4 regions of the Rhizobium sp. ZPR4 genome follow, and region 1 is predicted to be linked to each of the others. Evidence: predicted binding sites of a transcription regulator. Region 1 holds the regulator's gene; each other region holds the start of a gene.
The links. Region 1 encodes PhoB, which activates phosphate uptake and scavenging genes when phosphate is short. Its sites were predicted from a motif close to TGTCATNNANCTGTCAT; they were not measured.

Region 1 (7,218 bases):
TGGCCAGCAGGCCAAGAAATGCATAGCCGTGCGTAAGGATGGTGTCGCGGTCGATATCGACGGCGACTATCCCGAAACGCTGGCCCGCATCAATGCCAACAAGCATGGCATCGGTGTTTTCGGCCTGTATTTCTTCCAGAACAACGCCGACAAGCTGAAGGTCGCCACTGTCAGCGGCATCGTGCCTTCGGGCCAGACGATCGCCGATGGCACCTATCCAGTGTCGCGGCCGTTGTTCTTCTACGTCAAGAAGGCCCATCTGGGTGTCATCCCTGGGCTCAAGGAATATGTCGATTTCTTCACGAGCGATCAGATGATCGGACCGGACAGCCCGCTGGCGGAATATGGCCTCGTGCCGGCGCCGGATGCAGAACGCGACCAGATCCGCAAGGATTTCTCGGGCGGGAAGATCATGTGAGTGCGTAAGGATCGAGCACCGGCGCGGCTTGTTGCTGCGCCGGGGTTCGCCGGGGAATGGGAATGAGTGTATCGCTGCTGCTGCTCTGCTTGTCGGTCTTCGGCGCCTCCGCTTTCGTGCTGGGGCGGGTGAGGGCGGCTGCGCTGTCGGGCGGCAGGTCTTCGTCCATGCATTCCCGGCTTGGCTACCACGGAGCCTATGCTGCCATCTGGGCGGTGCTTCCGGCTCTGGCGCTCGTCTGTGTCTGGCTGATCGTCAGTCCCATCGTCATCGATCGCCTGGTGACCAAATCTTTTCCGGAGGAAGTTCAGTCTCTGCCGCCGGCCGAACTCAATCTCAGCTATGGCATGGTGCGCAGCATCGCCCACGGCATGCGCATGCTCGATAGCCAGGAGCTTGCCGATGTCGATAACGGCAAGGCCGATCTTCAGTTGCTGTTGGCGCAGAAGGGCGTCCCCCTCGCCGTTCGCCCCACCGGCTACATGATCGATGCCGCCAGCAAGTATAACTATATGCGCGAAGTGAGCCGGATGGTGATGTCGGCGGCGGCGATCATCCTGTCGCTGCTGTGCGCAGCCTATGGCTTGTGCGCCATCGCGCCGCGTTTTCGCGCCCGCAATCGTGTGGAACAGGTCATTCTCGGCGCCCTGATCGTCGCCTCCTCCATCGCGGTGCTGACGACGGTCGGCATCGCCGTTTCCATGCTTTCGGAAGCGGCGCGCTTCTTCAGCATGGTGCCGGCCAACGAATTCTTCTTCGGCACTGTCTGGGATCCGCGCTTCACCGGCGCCGGTTCGCAGACCTCGGGCACCTTCGGCCTGATCCCGTTGCTGGCCGGCACGATCTATATCGGCTTCGTCGCCATGCTGTTTGCCGTGCCCATCGGCCTTTTTGCAGCGATCTACATGGCCGAATATGCCTCGGCGCGCGTGCGCTCCATCGCCAAGCCGATGCTGGAGGTTCTGGCCGGCATTCCGACCATCGTCTACGGCTTCTTCGCGCTCATCACTGTCGGACCCTTCCTGCGCGATATTTCCGCCGAGATCGATGGCTTGATGACCGGGAGCTACAAAAGCTTCATCGAGGCGCAGAGCGTTTTGACAGCCGGCTTCGTCATGGGCGTGATGCTCATCCCTTACGTCTCGTCGCTGTCGGACGATATCATCATGGCCGTGCCGCGCTCGCTTCGCGACGGCTCGCTTGGCCTTGGCGCCACGCGTTCGGAAACGGTCAAGCGCGTTCTGCTGCCTGCAGCTCTTCCCGGCATCGTCGGCGCATTGCTCATGACAGCGTCGCGGGCGATCGGCGAAACCATGATCGTGGTGCTGGCAGCCGGCGTGGCCGCGCGCATGCAGCTCGATCCCTTCGAGCCGATGACGACGGTCACGGTGAAGATCGTCAATCAGCTGACCGGAGATCTGGAGTTCACTTCGCCGCAGACGCTCGTTGCCTTCGCGCTCGGCATCACGCTGTTCTGCCTGACGCTGTGCCTCAACGTCTATGCGCTCTACATCGTCCGTCGATACAGGGAGCAATACGAATGAGCGACATCGTATCCTCCTCTCAGCTCAACATGCCGCGCGGACTGACGCCGGGTACGTCTGTGCGCCGCGATATCGGCATCGCCAGGCGCTATGCTGCCGAACGCCGCTTTCGCGCCTATGGGATAACGGCCGTCATCTTTGGCCTTATCTTCCTCATCATCCTGGTCTCGACCGTGGTCCGCACGGGCTATACCGCCTTCGTTCAGACCTCGATCACCCTGCCGATCGAATTCACCGAGAAGGTGATCGACCCGACTGCCAAACGCACCAGCGATCCGAAGGTACTGATCGCTGCCAACTATCCGGTGCTGGTGCGCGACGCCCTGGTGAAGGCGCTTGGCATCGATCCGGCCAATCGTGTGCTCGTTCGTGAAGCGATGGCGATGGTGTCGGATGGCGCGAGGGTCGCATTGCGTGACCGGGTCGTTGCCAATCCTTCGATCATCGGGACGACCCAGAGCGCCACTTTCCTTGCCAGCGCCAACATCGATTCCGCCAACAAGGGCCAGATCGATCTTACGGTCGACGAGAAGGATCGCAAGGTATCCGATCGGCAGGTCGCCTGGATGAAACAGCTCAGCGATAGCGGCGCACTGTACAAGACTTTCAACAGCGGACTCTTCGTATCGGGCAATTCGAGCCGGCCGGAGGCCGCCGGTCTCGGTGTGGCGTTGATCGGCTCGCTCTATCTGATGCTGACCGTTCTCGTGCTCGCCTTGCCGGTCGGCGTTGCGGCGTCGATCTATCTGGAGGAGTTTGCGCCGAAGAACCGGCTGACGGATCTGATCGAGGTCAACATCAACAATCTCGCGGCCGTGCCCTCGATCGTCTACGGCCTGTTGGGCCTCTCGGTCTTCATCAACATGATGGGTCTGCCGCGTTCGGCCTCGCTGGTCGGCGGGCTCGTGCTGAGCCTGATGACGCTGCCGATGATTATCATCGCCACGCGCTCGGCATTGCGTGCTGTGCCGCCATCGATCCGCAGCGCGGCACTCGGGCTGGGTGCGTCACGCATGCAGATGGTCTTCCATCACGTCCTGCCGCTCGCCATGCCGGGCATCCTGACGGGCACGATCCTCGGGCTTGCCCATGCGCTCGGTGAAACGGCGCCGCTGCTTTTGATCGGCATGGTCGCCTTTGTCGCCAACTATCCGGCATCGCCTCTCGATCCTTCGACGGCGTTGCCGGTGCAGATCTACATGTGGGCGAGCGAAGCCGAGCGTGCCTTCGTCGAAAGAACGTCCGGGGCCATCATCGTCCTGCTCTTCTTCCTCGTCGCAATGAACATCGGCGCGATCCTGCTGCGCCGCCGCTTCGAGCGGCGCTGGTAAGGGAGGGCCGTGGGATGAACATGATGACGGAAGCCGCAAGCGAAAAAGCATTGACCAAGAGGATGATGACGATCCCCTACAAGATGATCGGCCAGGACGTTTCGGTCTTCTATGGCGATAAGCGCGCGCTCTTTGACGTCAATCTGAAGATCCGTGCAAATACGGTCACGGCTCTGATCGGCCCTTCCGGCTGCGGCAAGTCCACCTTCCTGCGCTGCCTCAACCGCATGAACGATACGATCGAGACCTGCCGCGTCACCGGCAAGATCACGCTCGACGATCAGGATGTCTATGACAACAGCATCGATGTCGTGGAATTGCGCGCGCGCGTCGGTATGGTTTTTCAGAAGCCGAACCCGTTCCCGAAGTCGATCTACGAAAACGTTGCCTATGGCCCGCGTATTCACGGCCTGCATCGCTCGAAAGCCGATCTGGAGCATATCGTCGAAACCAGCCTGCAGAAGGCCGGTCTCTGGGGCGAAGTGAAGGATCGGCTTCACGACGCCGGCACCAGCCTTTCGGGCGGTCAGCAGCAGCGCCTCTGCATCGCGCGCGCTGTCGCGGTTAGCCCGGAAGTTATCCTGATGGACGAGCCGTGCTCGGCGCTCGATCCGATTGCAACAGCCAAGGTCGAAGACCTTATCCACGAGCTGCGGGAAAATTTCACCATCGTCATCGTGACGCATTCCATGCAGCAGGCAGCCCGCGTCTCGCAGCGCACCGCAATGTTCCACCTCGGCCATCTGGTCGAGGAGAACGACACCGATAAGATGTTCACCAATCCCGACGATTTCCGCACGCAGGATTACATCATGGGCCGTTTTGGTTGATGATGTCAGGCGCGCGGCTCATTTCACACAGTTCACCTTGAGGATAGAAAAATGGTCTCCACTCACATTCTCTCTGCTTACGACGAAGACCTGAAGTTCCTGACGCGCCGCATTGCGGAAATGGGCGGCCTGGCCGAGCAGATGGTTAGCGACAGCGTACGTGCGTTGGTCAACAGCGATGCCGGCCTCGCACAGAAGGTTATTTCCGACGACGTCGTTCTCGACCATGCCGAGCGCGAAGTCGGCGACAAGGCGATCGTCACGATCGCTCGCCGTCAGCCGATGGCAGCCGACCTGCGCGAAATCATGGGTTCGATCCGCATCGCCTCCGATCTGGAGCGTGTCGGCGATCTCGGCAAGAACACCGCCAAGCGCGTCATCGCCGTTCAGGGCACCGGTGTCCCCCGCCGTCTCGCCCGCGGCATCGAGCATCTCTCCGAACTGGCGCTGAGCCAGCTCAAGGAAGTTCTGGACGTCTACGCGACCCGGTCGCCCGACAAGGCCGTGTCGATCCGCGAACGCGACGAGGAAATCGACGCCATGTACACCTCGCTCTTCCGCGAGATGCTGACCTACATGATGGAAGATCCGCGCAACATCACCACCTGCACGCATCTTCTCTTCTGCGCCAAGAACATCGAGCGCATCGGCGACCATGCCACCAATATCGCCGAGACGATCTATTACATGGCGACCGGCGCCCAGCCCGAAGGCGAGCGCCCGAAGGACGATACCGCCAATACCGTCGGCGCGGTGACGGAATAATCTGGAAGCGAAAAAGGAGACCAAAGGCGCATGGTTCCGAGAGTTGCTGTTGTAGAAGACGAGGAAGCGCTCAGCGTTCTGCTGCGCTATAATCTTGAGGCCGAAGGCTTCGAGGTCGACACGATCCTCAGAGGCGATGAGGCCGAGCTGCGTCTCCAGGAGCGCATCCCCGATCTCCTGATCCTCGACTGGATGCTCCCCGGCGTGTCCGGTATTGAGCTCTGCCGCCGGCTGCGTATGCGGCCGGAGACGGAGCGCCTGCCAATCATCATGCTGACGGCCCGCGGCGAGGAAAGCGAGCGCGTGCGCGGGCTTTCGACCGGCGCGGATGATTATGTCGTCAAGCCGTTCTCGACGCCGGAGCTGATGGCCCGCGTCAAGGCGATGTTGCGGCGTGCCCGCCCGGAGGTTCTCTCCACGGTGCTGCGCTGCGGCGATATCGAGCTGGACCGCGAAACCCATCGCGTCCACCGCAAGAGCCGCGAAGTGCGGTTGGGGCCGACGGAATTCCGCCTGCTGGAATTCCTGATGTCCTCGCCGGGCCGCGTCTTTTCGCGGTCGCAGCTGCTCGACGGCGTATGGGGTCACGATATCTACGTCGACGAACGCACCGTCGATGTCCATGTCGGCCGCCTGCGCAAGGCGCTTAATTTCTCCAATATGCAGGATGTCATCCGCACCGTTCGCGGCGCGGGCTATTCCATGGAAGCCTGAGCGCAAGCCGCTCAGGCATCAACATTACTGCGTCACGCGTCTTTCAAGACGCGTTAAGGTCGCTGTAACCTCTTAAATTATGCAGTCGCGGCGGAAATAGAAAAACGGGCCTCGAGGGGCCCGTTTCTCTTTGGTTTTGCTTATGGCTTTCAGCCGTTGTTGCGCCGGCGATCATGCACGGGCTGGTAGGCCATGCGCTGATGATAGGTGCAGTAGGGCGACGAATCCGGGCTGTCATTGCCGCAAAAGTGAAAATCATCCTTCAGCGGGTCGCCGACCGGCCACTTGCAGGTGCGTTCCGTCAGCTCCGTCAGGCCGAGGCGGCGGGAGATCGGAACGACGACGTTCGATGCCGGGCGATATTGGATTTCGTTGACGGAATCGACCTCGATCTCTTCCTTCAGCATGGTTGCGCCCTGCTGGCGGGTGACCACCGCGCGGGTTGCAACGCGCGATCCGTAGGTCGCGGCGCGAGGCGCTGCGGCGCTACGCTTCGGCGTGCGCGCTGCGGTTGCCGTGCCGCCAGCCTTCGCTCGGCCGGGAAGGTTCAGGCGGTGCACCTTGCCGATGACGGCATTACGGCTCACGCCACCGAGCTGCGCAGCGATCTGGCTGGCGCTCAACCCTTCGGACCATAGCTTTTTCAGCTTCTCGACGCGTTCGTCTGTCCAATTCATGCCCTGTCTCCGCTGTCGCGTTTCCGATGGCAGAATCCCTCACCATTGCCTCGCATGGTAACAAGGCGCGAAACGCTCTAAAATTGTGGTGACTAGTTCCGCCGCATGCAGTCTAGCAATTGGTTTTTAACCTAGTGTGAGGCTGACTCCGTGACAAGAGTCGCGGGAATCTTGAGGAATCGATTTCGAGGTTTTCCCCAACTTGCTGTCCAGGCGTGGCATTTCTGCAATAGGCGCCGCCGAACCCAGCTCTTTTGCCCGCAAGCGCTATCTCGCACCTGCTAAAACGCCAGTTTTGTTGACATCGCGGTGCAAAACATCAATAGTGCCCAGGCCGCCGCAAGGCGGCATTTTTGATTTTTTCGGACCCGTTTCATCAAACGGAAGCGATCGGTCCTTAAAGTTGTGATCGAGGAGAAATGGCCATGGCCGAGACCACGCCGCTTTATGACACCTATATGCGCGCTCCGCTACGGTTCGAGCGAGGCGAGGGCGTCTGGCTGGTCACCGAAAATGGCGAACGCTACCTCGATTTCGCAGCCGGCGTCGCGGTCAACTCGCTCGGTCACGCCCATCCTCATCTCGTCGCCGAATTGAAGGCACAGGCCGACAAGGTCTGGCACCTGTCCAACCTCTATGAGGTGCCCGGTCAGGAAAAGCTGTCGAAGCGGCTGACGGAAGCGACCTTTGCCGACAAGGTGTTTTTCACCAATTCGGGCGCCGAGGCGCTGGAATGCGCCATCAAGACGGCGCGGCGCTATCAATTCGCCAAGGGGCATCCTGAAAAGTTCCACATCATCACCTTCGAGGGCGCCTTCCACGGTCGCACCATCGCGACGATCGCCGCGGGCGGTCAGGAGAAGTATATCGAAGGCTTCGGCCCGAAGGCTCCGGGCTTCGACCAGGTGCAGTTCGGCGATCTCGATGCCGTGCGTGCCG
Region 2 (7,218 bases), on a different replicon from region 1:
CCGGCGCCGGCTCGGCAGCCGGGATGACCGGTTCGGGCACATAATCTTCGCCCTGGAGCACCTCGACCTGGAGCAGGCGGTGGGAGTAATCCAGTGTCGGCCCCAGTATCTGGCCGCCGGGAATATCCTTGAAGGCGGCCGAAATGCGTCGAACCGTCAGAAGATCCGGTTGGTCAACAGATTCGGCAACGGCGATGCGCGGCTGCGTCGTGCGATAGGCGCGCAGCAGCAGGATTGCCTCGTAGAGATCGCCGCCGGCCTGGGCGAGCGCCAGGGCGGCGAGATCCGGCTCGTAAAGCGATGCTTCCCCCATCAGCCGGTCGATGAGATAGGGAAGGCCGGTGCGAACGGCTTCGACACGCTCGTGCGTGATCGGGCCGAGATCGGCACGGAAAAGCCGTTCGGCTTGGTCGATGGCGTATTCGCCACCACGGGTTGCTACATAGGCCATCAGAGCACCTCGATTTTCGTGGAACGGGGGATGCCAAGCAGGCGCTTGCCGTCAACCAGATAGAGATCCCAGCCGAGCGGATAGCGGATTGCCTTGGCACGCATCTGCCAGAAGGCGGGATCGATGCCTTCGACAGAGATCGCCACGCTGTCCTTGATGCCGGGGCCGGTGAGGCGCAGTTGCTGCCCGGAACCAAAGTGCGCGGGAGCAAACAGGGTCGCCGCGTCATCCGGATAAAGCAGGCTGCCGATGCGCAATCTCGACAGGGCTTCGACACTCTCGGCGGAGCCGATGGCCGCAAAGACATAATCCGCATCGGCAAGCGGCATCCGCCGTGCCCCGGTTGCGGCCATTTTCAGATCCAGGGATGGATCATCTGCCACATGGAAGCTGCATTCGCGGTCAAGCAGGCTTTCGGCGAGCGGCCAGAAGCCTTCGACAGGCAGTTCACGCAGCTCTCCGGGGCGGCTTAGCGCCCACATGAGTTCCTCGAACGTGGCGTTGGTGCGGGTGTCGTCCAGGGTAGGCAGGAGATTGTGTGCCATGGTCAGAATGTCTCCATCTGTACGCGGGTGGCTTCGACTTTTTGCAGCAACTGCCGGTCTTCTTCCTCCTGATGGCGCCGTTCGCTGTTCAGGAGCTCAAGGATTAGCTCGGCCTGATGGCGGGCGGCGATCGCTGCATCGATAACAGCCATTCCCATGGCATGTTCAAGATCCCGGCCGACGATTGCGCCATAGCCTTCAACGCTGCGGTCCGGCACGCGGATATGTGCTTCGGACACCAGAACTTCGCCGAGATGGAATGCGGTGCCGCGAACGGTATCGACGAGCGGCAGTATGGCAAGGCCGGTGCGGTTCACGAGCACGTCCACCTCGCCGAGCGTGTCGAGCACCTTCTCGGCCACCGCCTTGATGTTTGCCGGCCGGCCGGCGGCAAGAATTTCAAGCGCCTGCGCATGGGTATAGGATGCGCTGACCGGATTGCCAGTCTTCTCCTCAGTCATCATCTTTTCCTCGGGCATTTGGGGGTCGTCTAACAGCGGCGAGAGCTCGCCAGAAACATTCGAATAATTAATATAATCATCCGAATGAATTGTCTACGACGTTTTGTCTTCCAAAGTGAGATTCCTGAGGCGGTGCGAGACCTTTAGTCGCCGCGCCGGCGTAGCCAATCCGCTGTTATCCGGCTGGCGTCCTGCGCGGCTGCGGCTGGCGCCTTTCCTTCCAGCAAGGCAAAAAGGAAAGAGCCTGCAAAGCGATCGCCGGCGCCGATCGTGTTTGTCGTATCGATCCGGTCCGCCGGTGCGACCTCGACGGTCTGCGAGCCGTCAAACAGCGTGATCGGGCGCGTGCCGTCGGTGAGCACGAGCATCTTCAGGCGCGAACCAGCGATCTGGCCGGCGCGTTGCCAGGCAAGAGCGAGGTCGTCCGGAACATCGTCGCGCGAGGAAATGACGTAGTCCGACGGGCGAGGCGTTGCCGGCCGCAACGGAAATTGCGTGAGGACGAGCGGCTGTGCGCCGATTTGTTCGACGAGGCTTTCGTCGAGGGCGAGTGCATTGATGTAGACGCCGGCTCCTGACACCTTGCCAGCGGCCGTCAGCGGTTGCGATCGTCCGGCAGGCGCGATGATCGTCCGCTCTCCGTTCGGCTCCAGGAAGATTTCGAGCGGTGCCGTCTCCCCGGGCGCCATCGTGATGTGCGCGGTATCGAAGCCGTCCTTGGTGAGCGATTGGAGCGCCGCTTGCCCTTGTTCATCGCGCATCAGCCGCGAGACGATGGCGACATCGGCTCCCAGCTCCAGCAGCTGCCGGCCGGTGTAGAAAGCACCGCCGCCAAGCCGCGTCGTGCGGGACGAAAACTGTATCCGCCCGCCCGGAACCAGCGGGGCATCCAACTGCCAAATACGATCGTGATTGACCGATCCGATTACGATTATGCGGGGCATGCTTTGCCTATCTATCGTCAATACCTGGTGCAAGCGCGTCGACGATGAAACGCTGTGCCAGCAGGAAGATCAAGAGAACGGGGACGACAGACAACAGGCTTGTCGCCATCAGCGGCCCCCACGCCCGTTCGGCGCCTTCGAGATCGGCAAAGACGGCAATGCCTGTTGTCAGCGTCTTCTTGAAGGCGTCATCCAGCACGAGCTGGCCCCAGAGATAGATGTTCCAGGCGCCCATGAAGGAAATCACCGAAAGAGCCGCGATTGCAGGAATGACATTCGGAACTCCGATCTCGAAGAATTGCCGCCATAGGCCGCTTCCGTCCATGCGCGCTGCCTCGAATATCGAAGCGGGAAGCGAACGGAACGCCTGGCGCATATAGAAGACGTAGAAGCCGATGTACGGGATCGATGGGATGATCATCGCGCCATAGGTGTTGAACGCCTGCAGCTTCACGACCGCGATATAGGTCGGAATGATCGCCAGCACGTTCGGAAAGGACATGGTGGCGATGACGAACCAGAAGAGCGCCTGCTTTCCCTTGAACTCCAGCCGCCCAAAGGCAAAGCCCGCCGGGATCGCAAGAACAAGCTTCCCGACCGTGATGAGCGTTGCGGTCAGCATGGAATTCCACAGCCACATCCAGATCGGATGCCGGCTTGCGGCAATCGTGAAATTCGACAGCGTCGGGTTTTCGGGCCAAAGGCGCACGGCCTTGGCCATGATCATGTCATTGGGCGTGAAGGCGGCCGACACCATCCAGACGAGCGGAAATACGGTGACGATGCAGATTGTCATGAGCACGATGTGAAGCAGCAATCTGTGAAGTCTATGGCCAATGTCGCTCATCTGTAGTGCACCCGCTTCTCGCTGACGCGGAACTGCAGCCAGGTGATGGCGAGCACGAGAACGATGATGATGACGGCAACGGCGCTGGCCGGGCCGAACTGGAAGAACAGCAGGCCCTGCTGCCACAGGAAATAGAGGAGGCTCGAGCTTCTGCCGGCAGGTCCGCCATGGGTCAGCACGTCGATGACGCCGACGATGTCGTCAAGCACATGGAAGAAGGTCGTGACGCTGATGAAGAAGGCGGTCGGCGTCATCAGCGGCAGGCTGATGTCGAAGAAATGCCGCGTCGAGCCCGCACCGTCGAGCTGTGATGCCTCGCGCAATTGATGCGGCAGGTTCGCAAGTGCCGCCAGCCAAAGCAGCATATTGAGGCCGAAGGTCTTCCAGAAGGTGACGAGGCTGACGCAGAGCAGCGCAAGGTTCGGATCGGTATGCCAGCGAGAGGGCGGGAAGCCAAAATGGCCGAGCACCTCGTTGAAGAGGCCATTGACCGGATTAAAGAGCCAGGACCATGCGACGCCCGCCACCGAATAGGCGACGATCGTCGGCAGAAACAGGCTGCCGCGATAGAGCCCTTGTAGCGGATTCTTGCGCACCGAATGCAGCATGACGGCGAAGATGAGCGGAATGACGATCTCGGCCGGGATGAGCACGACGCAATAAAGCAGCGTATTCCACGCAGCCATGCGGAAATCGGGATTGTCGAAGATGGATGTGTAGTTATCGACGCCGACGAAGCGGATGTCTGCCGACAGCAGATTCCAATCGACCACCGATAGCAGCATCGAGGCGATTAACGGGCCATACAGGAATATCGCAACGGAAAGAACGGCTGGCCCCACGAAAAGGTAGGGGGCCAGCGATCGAAGACGAAATGGCATGATGCGCAGCCTATGCCGAAATCAGCCCGGCAAGCTCGTCATGAGCACCCTTTATACCGCCTGCAACCGTCGTTTCCTTGAGCAGCATCCGCGAAACCCACTTGCGCCATACGGCCTGACCTTCGAGGCCGCGCTTGCCGGGCCAGATCGTCTCTGCGGTCAGGCCATCGGAAAGCTGGGCCGCCGCCGGCTTCATGAACTCGTTGATCAGCGGAATATCGTGCTTGGAGTTGTTGAGGTAGCCGGTCTCGGACCAGAGCGCCTGGCCCTCCTTCGAAGCGCAGAATTCAAGGAAGGCAAGAGAGGCTTCGGCCTGTTCCTTGTTGCGCGTGTAGACGGCCAGGAAATTGCCGCCGCTGTTCATCTTGCGCGGATGTCCCGCAAGTCCGGGGAACTTGGTCGTGATGGCCTTTGCCGCGCCGAAGGGGAAAGTGACGGCGGAGGTCGAGCTGGTCGTGCAGATGGCAATAGCGCTGGACTGGAATGCGGCCGTCTGCTCCTTGTCGCTGACCGGCAGCCAGAGGCCTTCATGAGCCGGGGCGCAATATTCGCTCATGCCGGCGATAGCTTCGGGGCTGTTGAGCGCCAGCTTGCCATCGGGATCGATGATAAAGCCGCCGGCATTCTGAATGAAGGACTGGCTCGTCCATTCATTGTTGGAAAGCGAGAGCGGCGAGCGGTAGGTCGGGTGCTTGCCCTTGAGCGCTGCATCGAGCTTGCGCGCGGTCTCGTAGAGCCACTTCGTATCCGGCGTTTCCGGCAGCTTAGGATCGAGGCCGGCAGCCTTCCACATCTCGCTGTTGATGTAGGTGATCGGGGTCGACATCGCCCAAGGAAGGCCGATGACTGCGCCGTCGATGGTGACCAGCGGCAGGACCGATGGACGGAAATTGGCGAGGATTGCTTCGGCCTTTGCAGAATTGATTTCGCGCAGGTCGCGGGCGCCGAGCGTACGCTTGGCGAAATAGCCGAACTTCCAGCCGGTGATCATCATGGCCGGCGGACGACCGGCGGCAACGCTCGCGACGGCTTTGGCGGTCACGGCTTCATAGTCGCCGTCGAAACGGTTGGTGACGGTTATGCCGAGCTGCTTGGCGTTGAAAGCGTCGACAACCTTCTGGAAGGGCTTATCAGGTCCCCAGGTGCTTGAAATCTCGATAGCCGCATCGGCAGACCGGGCTTTGCCGGTCATCGCGATTGATGTGCCGATGACTGCGGTCGTACCCGCGATAAATTGACGACGATTAAGTCCTACCATTTTATCCTCAATATCCGAATGATTAATAAAACATTCGGATATTTACCTAACGATAGCGAGTGACACTCATATGAAGGGGAACGTGGCTAAACGCCAAAGCCCGATGGCGAAATTGACTTTGGCTGTTGTTTGTTGGATTTCCGATATCGGGCAGAGATTGAAAATCGATGCTGTAGCCGATATATGACATTCGAATGACATGGTTGAATTCGGAAGGCAGGCATGGAGAAGAAATTGCTGCACGGGCAATGGCAACAGGTCGAAAGCGATATTGCTGAAGATATCCTGACCGGTCGCCTCTCACCAAAGGCGCAGCTTCCGACGGAATCCGACCTGATGGAACGTTTCGGCGTCGGACGGCACACCATACGGCGCGCCATTTCCCGTCTCGAAAGCCGAGGGCTCGTGCTGGTAGAACAGGGGCGTGGAACCTTTGTGCGGGATAGCCGCCTTGATTATCGCTTGTCCGAACGTACGCGTTTCTCCCAGAACCTGCTCGATCAGGGCAGGGAACCCCTCGGCCAAGCCATTCATGAAGAGGTCGTTCCGGCTTCGGAATCGATTGCAGAGGCTTTGCGGCTTCCATATGGCGAGCCCGTCTATCACATCGTCCGCCGCGGTTTTGCCGACGAAGAGCCGATCAACTATTCGCATGCCTATTACCCCGTGCGCCGTTTCCCAGGCTTCGACGAGGCGCGGCGCGGCGGGCGAAGCGTGACCGTCATTCTGGCCGAGTACGGCATTCCCGACTATATCCGCCTGCGCACCGATATCATCGTCCGCCTGCCGACGAGCGAGGAGGCGAAGCAGCTCTGCCAGTCCATGTCTCAGCCGGTGGTTGCCTTGAGGAAGGTGGACGTCGATCTCAAGGGCACGCCGATTTCCTATTCGGAATCCGTCTGGCCGGGCGAGCGCGTGCAGTTCTCGATCGACAATACCAGCCAGCTTCTGGACGTGCTCGCACGCGGCGATGCGGGCTGAATGGATCGGCTTTGCGCGGCTTGCAGCTGTGCGATCTGAATGACGCCCCCGTTGCGATATGCTAATGTAGCGGCCTGTGAGGCGCGCAGGGGATCATGGCAATGTTGGAGACGGACAAGGTATTCGCCGGCTCGATTCCGGAAAATTACGACCGCCATATGGTGCCGTTGATTTTCGAGCCTTACGCAGCAGATATCGCGCAACGAGCCGCGTCCTTGCGGCCTGGCGCAGTGTTGGAAATTGCCGCAGGGACAGGCGTTGTCACTCGCGCATTGGCGCCGAAACTATCCCCCGATGCAAGCTATGTCGTCACCGACCTCAACCAGCCGATGCTCGATTACGCCGCTTCGCGGCAAGCCTCCGACAGCCGCATCACATGGCGGCAGGCTGATGCTCAGTCGCTGTCCTTCGAAAACGCGTCCTTCGATCTCGCCTTTTGCCAGTTTGGCGCCATGTTCTTTCCGGACCGCATCGCAGCCTATCGCGAGGCAAAGCGCGTTCTGAAGCCCGGCGGACATTTCCTGTTCAACGTCTGGGATCGTATCGAGGAGAACATATTCGCGGATGATGTGACGAACGCGCTTGCCAGGATTTTTCCGAACGATCCGCCGCGCTTTCTGGCGCGTACTCCGCATGGCTACCATGATGTGGATCGGATTCGCGGCGATCTCAAGAATGCGGGTTTCTCCGAAATTGTGATTGAAACGAGAGCCGAACAAAGCCAGGCATCCTCACCGCGCCTTCCGGCCGTCGCCTATTGTCAGGGAACTCTGCTTCGCAATGAAATCGAGGCCAGGGAAGCCGGAAAGCTGCAGGCTGCAACCGACTATGCAGCCGCCGCGATCGAAGC
Region 3 (7,218 bases), 650 kb from region 1:
CCAGCGAATTGCGGATCGAAATACGCTCCAGCGCCGTCTGACGCTCGGTCTGCGTCATGATGTCATTGCTTTGGATCTGTTCGGCAGCCGGCTTCAGCAATGCCATCCACCGGCCGATGAAGTCACCCGGCGAGAGCGGTTCGGCATCGGGATCGAGCGCGGCGCGGATGCCGCCGCAGCGGCCATGACCCATGACGACGATGTCGGAGACCTTGAGCGACAGAACCGCGAATTCAAGCGCCGACGAGGTCGAATGGAAATTACCGTCCGGCTCGTAGGGCGGCACCATATTGGCGACATTGCGGATGACGAAGAGCTCTCCCGGGCCAGCATCGAAGATGATCTCCGGCGCTGAGCGGGAGTCACAACAGGCAATCACGAGCGTCGACGGGTTCTGGCCGAGTTCCGCCAGAGTGCGATAGCGTTCGCGCTCATCGACGTAACGCCCGCTCATGAAATTGCGATAGCCGTTCAGAAGGGTGTCGGGAAAGCTTTGCATGACATTGGATTACAGCGCGCTTCGGCCGATGGCAACTGCTGCGCTGCAAAAAGCGTTAACCGTCGCGAACCGCTATTTTTTCTTCCGCTGTGCCGGATGAACAAGATGGCGCAGCTGCACCATCGCCATCGGCGTCGACAGGCTTGCGGAATCGACGGCCAGCGTCAGCTCGTTGCTGCCGCGTTTGACGGCGCGCGCCAGCACTTCAAAGACGCTGGCCGTCGTCAGTTGCAGCGCCCGCTCCTCATCCATGCCGGAAAGCAGGCGCGACAGGAAGACGGCGGACAAGAGATCGCCAAGCCCGTTCGGCGCGCCTTCCACGCTGCGATGTTCTGCAAGCAGCGCATTTCGGCCGCTGAGATAGAGGTTGCCGATGCCGCCGGCCATCATCGGCACGGCGGACGTTACCAGCATGCGCGATGGCCCAAGGGCGAGTGCCGCCTCCATGATGGCGTTGTTATCCTCGAGCGGTGCACCGGCAAGCCAGGCAAGCTCGTAGCGATTCGGCGTTGCCAACGATGCCAGCGGGATCAGGTGGTCGCGGATCGCTTCCGCCGTCGCCTCGGGCACATAAAGCCCGCCGGCATCGCCAATAACTGGATCGCAGGCATAGAGGAGATCGGGGTTCTTCTCCCGCAAAGCCGTTACCAGCCGGGCGACGGAAAGCGCCTGCGCAGCATTGCCGAAATAGCCCGACAGCACCGCCCTGACCTCGGAAAGCCAGGGTGCGGCGATGAGATCGTCGATCGCATGGTCGAAATCCGCCTCGTTGAAGGTTAGCCGCGTCGAACGCCCATGGCCGGGATGCCATGGCAGAACGATCGTCGGCAGCGCCCACACCGGATGGCCGAGCGTCTCCAGCGCGAAGACGGCCGCACGATTGCCGACCGACCCTCGGACGACATGGCTGGAGATGACGATAACGGCGCCGGCGGACACTTGCGACATGATGCTAGCTTTCAAGTTCAGGGCTTCAAACTGCCATGGCGCCGTTGATGATCCCTTTGGCGGCACTCTGTCAACCGCACTTCACAGAGTCATGAAAACCTCTGTTGACGAGCCCACTCCGCCAATTTCACACTAATGACATCCGCTTTGCATCGAGATCGCGCATTCCGGCAAGATTTTTAAAAAAACCGGCCAAAATCAGTCCGAAAGCAACCAAATTCGCATTCTTTTTGCCAGTTTTTTCGCTAAACCTTCTGCTACTGTCGTCAAAATTCAAAAATCGGGAGGAATTCCATGGCGCCCAAGACCAATCCGAAACGGGAAAAACAGATCGAAGCGGCACGCAAGATAGCGGCGGCAACGGGCGAGGCGCACCTTGATCCCGAAATCCTGTTCGGCCGGGCGAGCAACGACGACATGGAGCTTTACAGCCCGGAAATGCTGGCTCTTGCCGCGACGCATGCGGCCAAGGAACTCGCGGCCTGGGGCGGCACCTCTCCGCGCGTCAGCATCGAGCAGGTCGCCAACATCGAGCCCGATAGCGTTGCCGTGTCGATCCTCTCGATCACCGACCACAACATGCCCTTCCTCTATGAATCGATCATGGGCGAAGTGACCAGCAGCTACCGCGATCTCTATATGGCGGTGCATCCGATCCTGATCATCGAGAAAGGCAAGCAGCCCAACCTCTATTCAGCCGATCAACCGAGCGACCCCGCCCATCGCGTCAGCCATATCCAGTTGCATCTCTCACCCCTATCGACGGCGCAGGCAACGGATCTGACCAAGCGGGTCCAGACCGTGCTCGACCAGACGCATCTTACCGTTTCCGACTGGAAGCCGATGCTGTCGCGCCTCGACACCGTCATTTCCGAGCTTTCCACCTACGAAGCGGCCGGCCGCCGCAAGAACGACCGAGACGAAGCGCTCGCCTTCCTTGCCTGGCTAAGAGACGGCAATTTCACCTTCCTCGGCATGCGCGAATATGTCTATTCCGGCAAGGGCGCCAACGCCAAGGTGGAGCGCGATCGCGGCACCGGCCTCGGCATCCTCTCCAATCCTGATGTCCGCGTCCTCCGACAGGGCAAGGACCAGGTGACCACGACGCCTGAAATCCTCGCCTTCCTCGATGGGCCGGATTTCCTGATCGTCACCAAGGCCAACGTCAAGTCGGTCGTCCATCGCCGCGCCTATATGGATTATGTCGGCGTCAAGCGCTTCGACACGGATGGCAACGTCACCGGCGAGCTGCGCATCGTCGGCCTCTTCACCTCCACCGCCTATACCAGCGCCGCAATTGAAGTGCCGCTGCTGCGCTCGAAGGTGCAGAAGGTCAAGGATCACTTCGGCTTCGATCCCACAAGCCATTCCGGCCGCATGCTCGAGAACACGCTGGAATCCTACCCCCGCGACGATCTCTTCCAGATCGATACGACGCTGCTCGCGAGCTTTGCAGAGCAGATCAACGACCTGACAGACCGGCCGCGTGTGCGGGCGCTGCCGCGCATCGATCATTTCGACCGCTTCGTCTCCGTCATCGTCTATGTCCCGCGCGAGGAATATGATTCCGTCGTCCGCGAGAAGATCGGCAACTACCTGAAGTCAGTCTATGACGGCCGCGTCTCCGCTTATTATCCGGCTTTCCCGGAAGGCGGCGTGGCCCGCGTTCACTTCATCATCGGCCGTAGCGCCGGCAAGACGCCACACGTTCCCCAAGCCAAGCTGGAAGAGGCGATCCGCGCCATCACCGCCCGCTGGGATGAGCGTTTCGTCATGCTGGCAGGTCCGAAGGCGCCGAACATCTCCGTCAGCCAGGCTTTCCAGGAAGCTTTCTCGCCGGAAGACGCCTTTGCCGACCTGCCCGATATCGTCGCCACGGCCGGTGCCGAGCCGATCCGTATCGGCTTCTATATCCGCAAGGACGAGGCGGGCGACATTCTCTCGCTGAAGATCTTCCATGGCGATGGCAACCTCGCACTGTCGCGCCGCGTGCCGCTGCTCGAAAATCTCGGCTTCAACGTTATCAGCGAGCGCACCTTCGATATCTACGTCACGGCCAAGGACGGCTCGACCGGCCATGTCGTACTGCACGACATGGAACTCGAGGCTCGGGGCGGATTGACCATCGATCTCGCCCGCCATGGTGCTGCTCTGGAAGAGGCCTTCCTCGCCGCCTTCGGCGGCACGATTGACAATGATGCCTTCAACCGGCTGATCGTCTCCGCCGACCTCTCCGCCCGTGAGACGAACGTCTTGCGCGCCTATTCCCGCTATCTGCGCCAGGCAGGCATTGCCTATTCGCAGGATTATATCTCTGCGACGTTGGACAAGTATCCGCGCATCGCTGCCTCGCTCTTCCGCCTGTTCCACGACACGCTCGATCCGAAACTCAGCGACAAGAACCGCACGAAGAAGCTTTCCGACCTCCATACCGCCATCGAGACCGAGCTCGCCGACGTTCCGAGCCTTGATGACGACCGCATCCTGCGCCGCTACGTCAACGCCATCGATGCGACGCTGCGCACCAACTATTTCCAGAGGAATGCAGACGGCACGCCGAAGGCCATGCTCGCCTTCAAGCTCGATCCGAAGCTGCTGGATGGCCTGCCCGAGCCGCGCCCCTTCCGCGAAATCTTCGTCTACGGCGTCGAAGTGGAAGGCGTGCACCTGCGCTTCGGCAAGGTGGCACGCGGCGGCCTGCGCTGGTCGGACCGCGCGGAAGACTATCGCACCGAAGTGCTCGGCCTGGTGAAGGCACAGCAGGTCAAGAACGCCGTTATCGTGCCCGTCGGCGCCAAGGGCGGCTTCTATCCGAAGAAGCTTCCGGTCGGCGGCAGCCGCGACGAGATCTTCAACACTGGCCGCGAAGCCTACAAGACCTATATCCGCACGCTGCTGTCGATCACCGACAATATCTCCGGCGCCGATATCATCCCGCCGGCCGACACGGTGCGGCTCGATGGCGACGATCCCTATTTCGTCGTCGCCGCCGACAAGGGCACCGCCACCTTCTCCGACACCGCCAATGCGCTCGCGCAGGAAGCCGGCTTCTGGCTGGACGACGCCTTCGCGTCGGGCGGCTCGGCCGGCTATGACCACAAGAAGATGGGCATCACCGCCCGCGGCGCCTGGGAAACCGTGAAGCGCCACTTCCGCGAAATGGACATCGATATCCAGACGACGCCCTTCAACGTCGTCGGCGTCGGCGACATGTCGGGCGACGTCTTCGGCAACGGCATGCTGCTCTCTCCGAAGATCCGCCTGCTCGCCGCCTTCGATCACCGCGATATCTTCATCGATCCCGATCCGGACATGGCAAAGACGCTTGCCGAACGCCAGCGTCTTTTCGATCTGCCGCGCTCCAGCTGGCAGGATTTCGACAAGTCGGTCCTGTCGAAGGGCGCGATGATCATCTCCCGCTCGGCCAAATCGGTGACGCTGACGCCGGAGGCGGTCGCCTCCATCGGCATCGACAAGTCAGTCGCAACACCTTTCGAGATCATGACGGCGATCCTCAGGGCTCCCGTTGATCTCTTGTGGTTCGGCGGCATCGGCACCTACGTTAAGGCGCCGTCGGAGACGGATTCGGAAGTCGGCGATCGCGCCAACGATCCGATCCGCATCACCGCCGAGGAAGTACGCGCCAAGGTGATCGGCGAGGGTGCCAATCTCGGTGTCACCCAAAAGGGCCGCATCGCCTATGGCCTCAAGGGCGGGCGCTGCAACTCCGACGCCATCGACAATTCCGCCGGCGTCAACACCTCCGACGTCGAGGTCAACATCAAGATCGCACTCGCCAATGCCATGTTCGACGATCGGCTGACGCGCGCCAAGCGCGATATCCTGCTGGCATCGATGACCGACGAAGTGGCTCTGCTCGTCCTGCGCAACAACTACCTGCAATCCCTGGCAATCTCGCTGACGGAGCGCAAGGGCACCGGCAACGCTCTCGAACTCAGCCGCTTTATGAGCGTGCTGGAAGCAGCAAAACAGCTCAATCGCAAGGTCGAAACCCTGCCCGACGACCAGACCTTCGCCGAGCGTTACGCCAACGGACGCCCGCTGACACGCCCCGAAATCGGCGTGCTGCTCTCCTATGCCAAGATCGTTCTCTTCGACGCGCTTGTCGCCAGCGACCTGCCTGACGATCCCTATTTCGCCGTAACCCTCAGCCGCTATTTCCCGGCCAAGATGCAGCGTTCGAACGCCACCGATATCGAAAGCCATCGTCTGCGCCGCGAAATCATCGGCACGGCGCTCGCCAACGAAGCGATCAACCGTGGCGGCCCGGGCTTTGCCGTCAGCATGATGGACGCGACGGCGGCATCGGCTGCGGAAGTCGTCAAGGCCGCCGTCATCGCCCGCGATGGCTTCGATCTCGACCGGCTCTGGAACGAGACCGACGCGTTGGACGGCAAGGTCGGCGGCCAGATGCAGAACCGCGTCTATGGCGAGATCACCGAGGTCTACACCGTTCTGACGCGCCTGCTACTGAAGACCGGGGCCGCCAAGGGTGAGATCGAGGAAACCGTTAGCCGGCTTCGCGCAGCCCTGAAGAAGTTGCGCCCAGTCTTCCTCAGCCACATCCCGGCGGATTTCGCGGCCGAGATCGCCGCTCGCGAAGCGGAATACCAGGCTGCCGGCCTGCCGGAAAAGCTGGCTTCGGAGATCGCCACGATCTACGCGCTCGTTCTCGTACCGGAAATCATGCAGATCGCCGAGCGCACCGGCGATACGCTGAACCGGGCGGCTGAAAGCTACTTCACGGTGTCGCAGACCTTCCGCGTCGGTCGCCTGCTGCTTGCCGGCAGCCGGATCGTCACCGGCGATCATTACGAGAGCCTGGCGCTCGCGCGCAGCCTCGACCAGATCGCCGGCGCCCGCCGCGATATCGTCATCTCGGCGCTATCAAACCATCCGAAGGACAAGCAGCCGGTTCAGGCCTGGCATGCGGAAGACCGTATCCGCATCAATCGCATCGCCGAAGAACTCGGCGGCCTCAGCGAAAGCGGCGATCCGAACCTCGCCCGCATCACCGTCGCCGCCGGCCTGCTCAGCGATCTTGCGAACGGCCGGGCAAGGTGACACAGTCCGCCCCGGCCCGTCATACGGGTAAGGGATTGAGGGGCAGGATCTGGTGGCAACCGAAATTGACAATGACGTGCCGGCCAAAGTGCCGGCACGCGGCATCTGGGGCTGGATGTTCTTCGACTGGGCGGCTCAGCCGTTCTTCACCGTCGTTACCACCTTCATTTTCGGCCCATATTTCGTTGCGCGGCTGACGGCCGATCCTGTCTCAGCGCAAACGACCTGGAGTAACATGGCGACGATCTCCTCGGTGATCATCGCCATTCTCTCCCCGGTTCTCGGCTCGATCGCTGATCAATCCGGCGCCAGAAAACCCTGGATAGCCTTCTTCGCCATCATCAAGATCGCAAGTCTCGTCTGCCTCTGGGGTGCAGCACCCGGATCACCTGTCATCTATCCCGTGATCTTCATGATCCTGGCGTCGATCTCGGCCGAATTCTCCATCGTCTTCAACGATTCGATGATGCCGCGGCTGGTCGGCAAGGACGACGTCGGCAGGCTGTCGAACGCCGCCTGGGGGCTCGGCTATCTCGGCGGCATGATCGTGCTGATCACCGTCGTCGCGCTGCTCGCCGGCAATCCGCAGACCGGCAGGACCATTCTCGGCCAGACGCCGCTCTTCGGCCTCGATGCCACGCTCGGCGAGGATGCGCGCATCACCGGACCGATTTCCGCCGTCTGGT
Region 4 (7,218 bases), 420 kb from region 1:
TGCGCGCTTATCTGGGATACGCATCACACTTGGCGCAAGGGCGGGCAAGATCCCGTCGAAACCTGGAAACAGGTTCGGCGCAACACGCAACATCTCCACATCAAGGACAGCGTTTCCAGGCCGGGGCCGAGACTGCCCTATAGTTATGTACTGCCCGGTACCGGCGAGTTCCCGATGGCGACACTGCGTTCAGCGCTCGATGCCGATGGTTATGCCGGCATCATGAGTCTGGAGTGGGAAAGATTGTGGCATCAGGATCTACCGCCTCTGGATCTGGCTCTGCAGGCGGCGCGGCAAAATGGCTGGTGGTCCACGCGGCAAATGGTGAATAATTGTTGAAGAGCATTAATATTTTAGTTTAGTTGTATGGGAGAAGGCTGCACGGAGATTGACTTTTGCAGCGCTAGTTAATTAGTGTATTAGCAATTATTAAATAACTATCTCGTAGGCATGTCCGCGCCGGGTTGACTATGGTCTTCGGTGCAATATTTCCAGCTCGATGAAGGGGGCCTCAATGATTGAGGTTTGAGGGTGTCTGGAAGATGGAAGAGGTGGATTATAGACACCGGAATCCGATGTTTCGGAGCGAGGCGCGCCGTTTATCACCCGCTGTTTCCTACTCCTGGATGTTCCTCGATCGCCGTGTCGCCCCGAAAGGGAAGTCCGATGAACGGTAGTGCAAGCCGCGAGGAGGAGGGGCATGGAGCCCTCATCTTGAAGGCGATCGCCGAGGGTGGCCTGGGTTTTGCGGCGCAATGGATTCATGATGCCGGAAATGTCGGCAAGGTGTTCTACGCGGAAAGCCTGGCGCGCGTAACGGACTCGGACGGCACCGTGCACACGGCCGGCACCTTCGTCTCACTCCTCGAGCGGCAGGATCGCTGGTTCGATCTCGATCTGCGTATTCTGGATATGGTGCTGTCCGATCTGGCCGCGGACAAGGCGTTGGTTCTCGGCTTCAACCTTTCCGCCACCAGCCTGTCGCACTCCGATCGGTTTGCCGATGTGTTCGGTCGAATTAGCCGCCGCCCGGAGCTTGCTTCGCGCCTCATCATCGAGGTCACCGAAAGCTATCCCGTAGTTGGCGCATCCATCGAGCGCATGAAGATGATCCGTGATCTCGGCTGTCGTATCGCCATTGATGATTTCGGGTCGGGTTTTGCCACGCCGGCATCGCTGTTGCAGGTGCCAGCCGATATCATCAAGATCGATGCAGCCTTCGTGTGGGACAACAGGCGAGGCCGCGACGGGAGCGACAGCCTTTCTCATCTTGTCGGCTTTGCCGCCTGCTTTGCTCCCTTTGTCGTCGTCGAGGGTATCGAAACCAGCTCTCAGCTCGATGTGGCGCGGGAAGCCGGCGCAACGCATGTGCAGGGCTTCCTGCTGTCGAAGCCGGTTTCCCTGGCGCAGCTCCGGCGCTACAAGCGGAAAGCCGTCTTGCGGGGGGTGGAATGACCGTTCCTGCTGTTTTCCCGCCGGACATGATCGCAATCTTCAATCGTTGTGCATGGCGTATGTCTGCCGGTCCTTCGCTGAAGCCTGCCATCAGGGCCTCGCAGGTGATGTCATGATGAAGCAGCCGGCTTTTGCATCGGCCTATCAGATCTCGGCGGCCCGGGCGGCGAGCGAGCTGAAGACGAAGACATTGCTGTGTGCTTTTGTGAGCCGGCTTCACATCGTCTTCTCCGGGAGCGGCGAGCTGTCCGCCACATTCGTCGGCGGAGCTGACCCGCATGTTCTTATTTCCGATCGGGCGGCTGAGGCCATTGGCCGCGTCACCATAGATGCCGAGACCGGCCTCTATGTCCTGTGCGAGCTCGGCGGTCACGCCGATGACGTCGTCATCGTGACCGCGAGCGAAAATCGATTGATTGAGGAGATCACCCTTCATCTCGGCGATGGCCGTTTGCTGCAGGGAGCGGTCGAGACGGCCGTCAGCAGCCTTGTCGGCCAGACGATGGAGGATGTCGAGCGCAAGCTTATTCTCCAGACGCTGCATCATTGCGGCGGAGATCCCACTCACACGGCGTTCATGCTCGACATGCCGCTCGTCACTCTTTGCAACAAGCTGGCGGTCTATTTCTCGGACTCCGCCGGCGAACTGCCGCAGACCGCTGCGGATACGGGATACGGAGCGAAAAGCTACCGGCTGTGATTGCGCACGCATTTCATGCGGACGCATTGTGCCCCGGTTACCAAACCGGGATCGCGCTCCTGGAACAGGGCGCAAATCGAAACGGCGCGCTGCCCGGCTGCGGGTATCGCGCATGATGCAATTCGAGCGGGGCGGCGCACGAGGAACCAAATGAGATCCGGGAAAAGATCATGGATTCTTTCAGCGAGAGAAAAGACCCCGTACCCCAGAAGATGCCCTCCTTGTTCGACGGCTGCGTGAAGATCGTTTCGGCCTATGTCAGCCACAATGCCATCCCTGTTCACAGCCTCCCCAGGCTTATCAAGGATATTCACGAGGCGCTGCAAGCATTGAATGGGTCGGCTTCGATCGTCGATCGAAGCAATCTGGTGCCGGCTGTGGATTTGAAGAAATCGGTGACAAACGACTACATCGTCTGCCTCGAAGACGGCAAACGCTTCAAGACGCTGAAGCGCCATTTGCGTGTGCATTATGGCATGACGCCCGAGGAGTACAGACAGAAATGGGGCCTTGCTCCCAACTATCCGATGGTTGCACAGAATTACGCCAACCGTCGTTCGGAGCTTGCCAAGATTTCCGGCCTCGGTGCGAATGGCAACAAAAGGGAAGGCGTCGGCTGACGCAATTCGGAAACAGGCGCCTCCCGCGTTCCTGACGGGCATGGCTTCGACACTCCGCGGGAATTCGGGCGGATATTCGCGAGCGGTTTCCATGTGTTTTGCGACGCTTGCCGCGGGGCCATGTCTGCCGGCGGAATGCTCTAAATGAAATGGCGCCCGGCAAGGGGCGCCATTGTCTTATCGAGAATGTCCGAAGTCGCTATCGGCGACGATCAGAAGACCTGACGCAGCACGACGAACAGCACGAAGGCCAGTGCGATCGAAGCCGGCAGCGTCAGTATCCACGCCATCAGCATGTTCCGCACGGTCGACCATTGCAGGCCGGAACCATTTGCCGCCATGGTGCCGGCGACGCCGGAGGACAGGACGTGCGTTGTCGAGACCGGCAGGCCGAGATGATCGGCAGCGCCGATCGTCAGCATGGCGACGACTTCGGCGGCGGCACCCTGGCCATAGGTCAGATGCGTTTTGCCGATCTTTTCGCCGACTGTGACGACGATGCGCTTCCAGCCGACCATGGTGCCGAGGCCGAGCGCCAATGCGACGGCGACCTTCACCCAGAGCGGGATGAACTTGGTCGCGTGATCGACGGCGGCGTGATAGTTCGTGACGGCCTTCAGGTCGTCGGCGCTCATCGGCAGCAGCTTCTGCTTGTCGATCAGCTTCAGCGATTCACCGATCAGGTAGATGTCGTTGCGAACGTTGCCGACGAGCCCGTTCGGCAACTTCTCGACGCTGGGATAGGCCGATATCTCGGCGCTGGTGGCGTGGATATAGGCCTGCAATGCCGGCGTTGTCGCGTCGGTCCAGGTCTTGGTCTTCACGGCATCGCTGACGGCAGCCTTCGGATCGGCCGGCGTGGCAACGCCCGGCTTCACATATTTGCCGAGCACCGTTTCGACCTGCGCCGAGGCGGTCTTGTAGGCTTCGAGATAGTTGATGTCAGGCGTGCGGTTGAGCGCGAAGGCCGTCGGCACGAGGCCGATGAGGATGAGCATGATCAGACCCATGCCCTTCTGACCATCGTTCGAACCGTGGGCGAAGCTGACGCCGGTGCAGGTGAAGATCAGCAGGCCGCGGATCCAGGCCGGCGGCGGCGCATTGCCCTTCGGTGCTTCATAGAGTTCCTTGTTGCGGATCAGCACCTTGGAAACCAGCAGCAGCACAGCGGCCATGGCGAAACCGATGATCGGCGACAGGAGCAGAGACATGCCGACGCTGCTTGCCTGCGACCAGTCGACACCGCTGGTGGCGGAGCCGGCAGGGGCGAGGAACTGATTGGCAAGACCGACACCGATGATGGAGCCGACGAGCGTGTGCGAACTCGAGGCCGGTAGGCCGAGATACCAGGTGCCGAGGTTCCAGATGATGGCCGCCGTCAAAAGGGCGAAGACCATCGCAAGACCGGAGCCGGAGCCGACCTGCAGGATCAGCTCCACCGGCAGCAGTGCCAGAATGCCGAAAGCGACGGCGCCCGAAGACGTGAGAACACCGAGGAAGTTGAAGAAGCCCGACCAGATGACAGCGAATTCCGCTGGCAGCGAGCGCGTATAGATGACGGTTGCCACGGCATTGGCCGTGTCATGGAAACCGTTGACGAATTCGAAGCCAAGCGCGATCAGGAGTGCCAGGCCGAGCAGGATCCACGGAACAGCGGCGGCTTCGGCGAGGTCGCTGCCGAGGGCGTAGCCGACATAGGCGAGACCGGCCAGCACAATGACGCCGAAGATCGGTAGAAACCATTTTGCCGAACTACCGGCTCCGTGAATTGGATGGTTGGCATTGCCACCCTCCGAAGTGTTTGAAGCGAGGTCGACCATCCCAAACTCCTTTATGGCAATTGATATCGTTGGTGTAAGCTTCCTTCATGAAACTCTCGTGACGCGCGAGTAGGTTGCGGCCGGCGGCAAATACCGGCAATAGTACGCTTTTTCAGCTGTGGGCAGGCGTTTGCGCTGATCTTGATTTCGCCGCCAAAAGGCCTTTTTCGGTTCAGCCCGCGTTCATACCTTCGGGGGTTAAATCTCGCATGTAAGGGACTTGGATAGAGGGCCATCAAAATGAGATCTTCCGTGATTGCCATCGCTGCCTTGTTCGGCGGCTTGATCGTATCTTCGGCAGAGGCAATGCCTATCCCAGCCGTTGGGACAGCGGCCTCGGCGCCGATCGTGAAAGTTGACTATGCCTGCGGTCGTGGCTGGCACCTGACGCGTTGGGGTGAATGCCGCCCGAATCGCTGGGGCCCGCCGCCGCGGCGCTGGGGCTACTACAGGCCGCCACCGCCGCCGCCATGGGGCTGGCACGGGGGCTATCGCCATCACCGTGACGGTTGGGGCGACCGCCGCTGGCGCGATCGTCCGCGCGACTGGTAGGATCAGAAACACCGCCGCATCTTGCGGCGGTGTTTTGCTTAAGGCTGAGTTTGGGGCCGTAACGCGCGCGCTCCGAGCCATAGTCCCGCAAGAGCGAGCAAGCCGGTCGATAAAATCGCGGCAAGGCTTTTCACATGAAGCGCGATCTCGGCAAGTTTCGGCCGGATGAGATCCGCCGTATTGAAGCTTTCGCCGCTGAATTTGCACAGGATGAGCGCGAGATTGTTGCGCGCGAGCGTCGCGTCGATATCGGAGACGAGGTCGTCGACCGGTACTTTTTCCACCTTCATTACTCGCATCCGCAGAAGCACCGCCTTCGCTGCCGCAAGATAGGCGTGCGAGCATTCGTTGAACGGGCTTTCCTCGTTGCTGACGCTGTCCGGCATCAGGCCCCAGAGGCAATAGGCATGTTGGATCTGCGCGAAGTTCATGAGGCGGCGGAAGGTTTCGTCGGTATCCGATGTGCTCTCGGCAAGCGAGATGATCCGCCCGTAAAAGGGAGCGATCACAGCCATTTCGCCATGGGTAAGGCTTGGTATTGGAATGCCAGCCTGGCTTCCGGAGGACCCGCCGCCATGCGCGGCAACCGAAGCCGGCCAGCCCGACAGCATAAGACAGAAGATTGCAAGCAGGACGCCGCTTGGATGCGGGTATCTCCCGCGCATGTTGCCATGCGCGGGAAGCGAGCTATTTATCATGCTAAGCCCGGCGCAGGGTCGCACTGCCGTAGCGTGTCTGCGGCAGCTGGCGTTCCGCCCAGGCTCCGAAGGCAAGGCCAAGCGTCGTCCAGAGGATGGCGTGCATGCCGAGCGATGTGACGCGGAAGCGCCAGAGCACGACAGCGGAGAATTGCTCAGGCACTTCGTTGATCGAAGGAAGCAGATATTGGATCAGCGCGATGAAGATGAGGTAGCCGATTCCGGCAATGAGCGCACCGTTCCAGGAACCATATCGCGCCGCCAGCCGGCGACCGAAGCCAACGGCGACGATCATGCCGGCGACGGAGGCAACGACCATGATGAAGAACAGTTCCGTTCTCGCACCGATCGTCTCCGGATTGCCGACGGCCGGCGGGTTCGCCGGATACTTGATGTCGGGTACGAGAGAAATCGTCACGAAAGCGGCGATGGCGAGCAGGGCTGCCGTGCCGCGCGCGCCGAGAGGGCTGACGCGACCGTAGACGAAGGAAAAGACCAGCGCGAACAATCCGCCTATTGCGGTCGAGAAGATCACGCTGCCGGTGAAGAGGCCGATGCCCGCCTGTGTGGCGCGGCTGACGATTTCCGGCTCCGGCGCCTCGCCAGCCGCCTGTGCGGCTTTTTCTTCAAAGCCGATGGCCCAGTCGACCAGCGGTTCGCCGAAGATGTGGGCGAAAGCAAAAACGAGAATACCGGCAAGGGCCCCGACGATCATGCCGCGGAGCAAAAGACGTCCAACCATGTGCTTGACCCCTTAGTGGCAGGGGAAGCCGAGAAGATGACGGGCATCATGCACGAACTCGTGCACATACATGCCCGAGATGAGCGAGGTCGCGCCTTCCTCAGCGCCGACGAAATAGATCGCGAGCAGCATCAGCAGGCCGGCAAAAATGGCCCAGGGCAGGATTTGACCGAGCGGAATCGGCTGCGGAATTGCGGTTGGGGCGAAAGTGGTGTCGGACATTGTATTTCCCTCTTGAAGAAAAGCGCGTTCCATTTGCGGAAGGGTTCTTGCGGGAAGGGTCTGGCTCTCGAGGGGCGGAACCGGTCCGCCTTCGATTACAGTGGCGCGACCGCGCCGGAATTCCACCGGCTTCCGCACCCGCAAGTGCAAGTTTATATCTATTTGTAAAGATGGTTGTCAATCAAGCGCCACTGCGATGTGAAATCGCGACAAGAGCGCGGCAGGGGATGGAGTTGGGAAGTCGCATGAAAACGCGTTTGAGCTGGATTTGCCATGGGGCGACGCAAGCCAATCGAAACGGCTGCTTTCCAGATGATGAACCATTGGAGGTGAAGGCAGCGCAGCAGGCTCAATCACTGTCCTTCGGGCTCGGGGCGATCGATCGCGTCTGGACAAGCCCGGCCCTGCG

Region 2: phnF (phosphonate metabolism transcriptional regulator PhnF) is a predicted target of PhoB. The motif match lies at 5,571-5,587, and genes of this name have one in related genera.
Region 3: ABOK31_RS17050 (NAD-glutamate dehydrogenase) is a predicted target of PhoB. The motif match lies at 1,572-1,588, and genes of this name have one in related genera.
Region 4: ABOK31_RS18150 (inorganic phosphate transporter) is a predicted target of PhoB. The motif match lies at 4,643-4,659, and genes of this name have one in related genera.

The regions. Positions count from the first base shown of each region.
Region 1 covers NZ_CP157967.1:134,202-141,419, forward strand. The annotation lists gene ABOK31_RS00680 (substrate-binding domain-containing protein) at 1-418, shown strand, start outside; gene pstC (phosphate ABC transporter permease subunit PstC) at 481-1,962, shown strand; gene pstA (phosphate ABC transporter permease PstA) at 1,959-3,293, shown strand; gene pstB (phosphate ABC transporter ATP-binding protein PstB) at 3,308-4,123, shown strand; gene phoU (phosphate signaling complex protein PhoU) at 4,175-4,888, shown strand; gene phoB (phosphate regulon transcriptional regulator PhoB) at 4,919-5,602, shown strand; gene ABOK31_RS00710 (GcrA family cell cycle regulator) at 5,752-6,279, opposite strand; gene ABOK31_RS00715 (aspartate aminotransferase family protein) at 6,705-7,218, shown strand, end outside.
Region 2 covers NZ_CP157968.1:335,054-342,271, reverse strand. The annotation lists gene ABOK31_RS21125 (carbon-phosphorus lyase complex subunit PhnI) at 1-451, opposite strand, end outside; gene phnH (phosphonate C-P lyase system protein PhnH) at 451-996, opposite strand; gene ABOK31_RS21115 (phosphonate C-P lyase system protein PhnG) at 999-1,457, opposite strand; gene ABOK31_RS21110 (PfkB family carbohydrate kinase) at 1,601-2,401, opposite strand; gene ABOK31_RS21105 (carbohydrate ABC transporter permease) at 2,409-3,248, opposite strand; gene ABOK31_RS21100 (sugar ABC transporter permease) at 3,245-4,129, opposite strand; gene ABOK31_RS21095 (extracellular solute-binding protein) at 4,140-5,387, opposite strand; gene phnF (phosphonate metabolism transcriptional regulator PhnF) at 5,610-6,368, shown strand; gene ABOK31_RS21085 (methyltransferase domain-containing protein) at 6,470-7,218, shown strand, end outside.
Region 3 covers NZ_CP157967.1:3,544,282-3,551,499, forward strand. The annotation lists gene ABOK31_RS17040 (carbonic anhydrase) at 1-499, opposite strand, end outside; gene pdxY (pyridoxal kinase PdxY) at 572-1,447, opposite strand; gene ABOK31_RS17050 (NAD-glutamate dehydrogenase) at 1,742-6,532, shown strand; gene ABOK31_RS17055 (MFS transporter) at 6,582-7,218, shown strand, end outside.
Region 4 covers NZ_CP157967.1:3,780,689-3,787,906, forward strand. The annotation lists gene ABOK31_RS18130 (TIM barrel protein) at 1-339, shown strand, start outside; gene ABOK31_RS18135 (EAL domain-containing protein) at 667-1,455, shown strand; gene ABOK31_RS18140 (helix-turn-helix domain-containing protein) at 1,568-2,155, shown strand; gene ABOK31_RS18145 (MucR family transcriptional regulator) at 2,326-2,775, shown strand; gene ABOK31_RS18150 (inorganic phosphate transporter) at 2,988-4,595, opposite strand; gene ABOK31_RS18155 (hypothetical protein) at 4,836-5,147, shown strand; gene ABOK31_RS18160 (hypothetical protein) at 5,186-5,812, opposite strand; gene ABOK31_RS18165 (CbtA family protein) at 5,847-6,587, opposite strand; gene ABOK31_RS18170 (CbtB domain-containing protein) at 6,600-6,809, opposite strand; cobalamin riboswitch at 6,868-6,943, opposite strand; gene ABOK31_RS18175 (histidine phosphatase family protein) at 7,055-7,218, shown strand, end outside.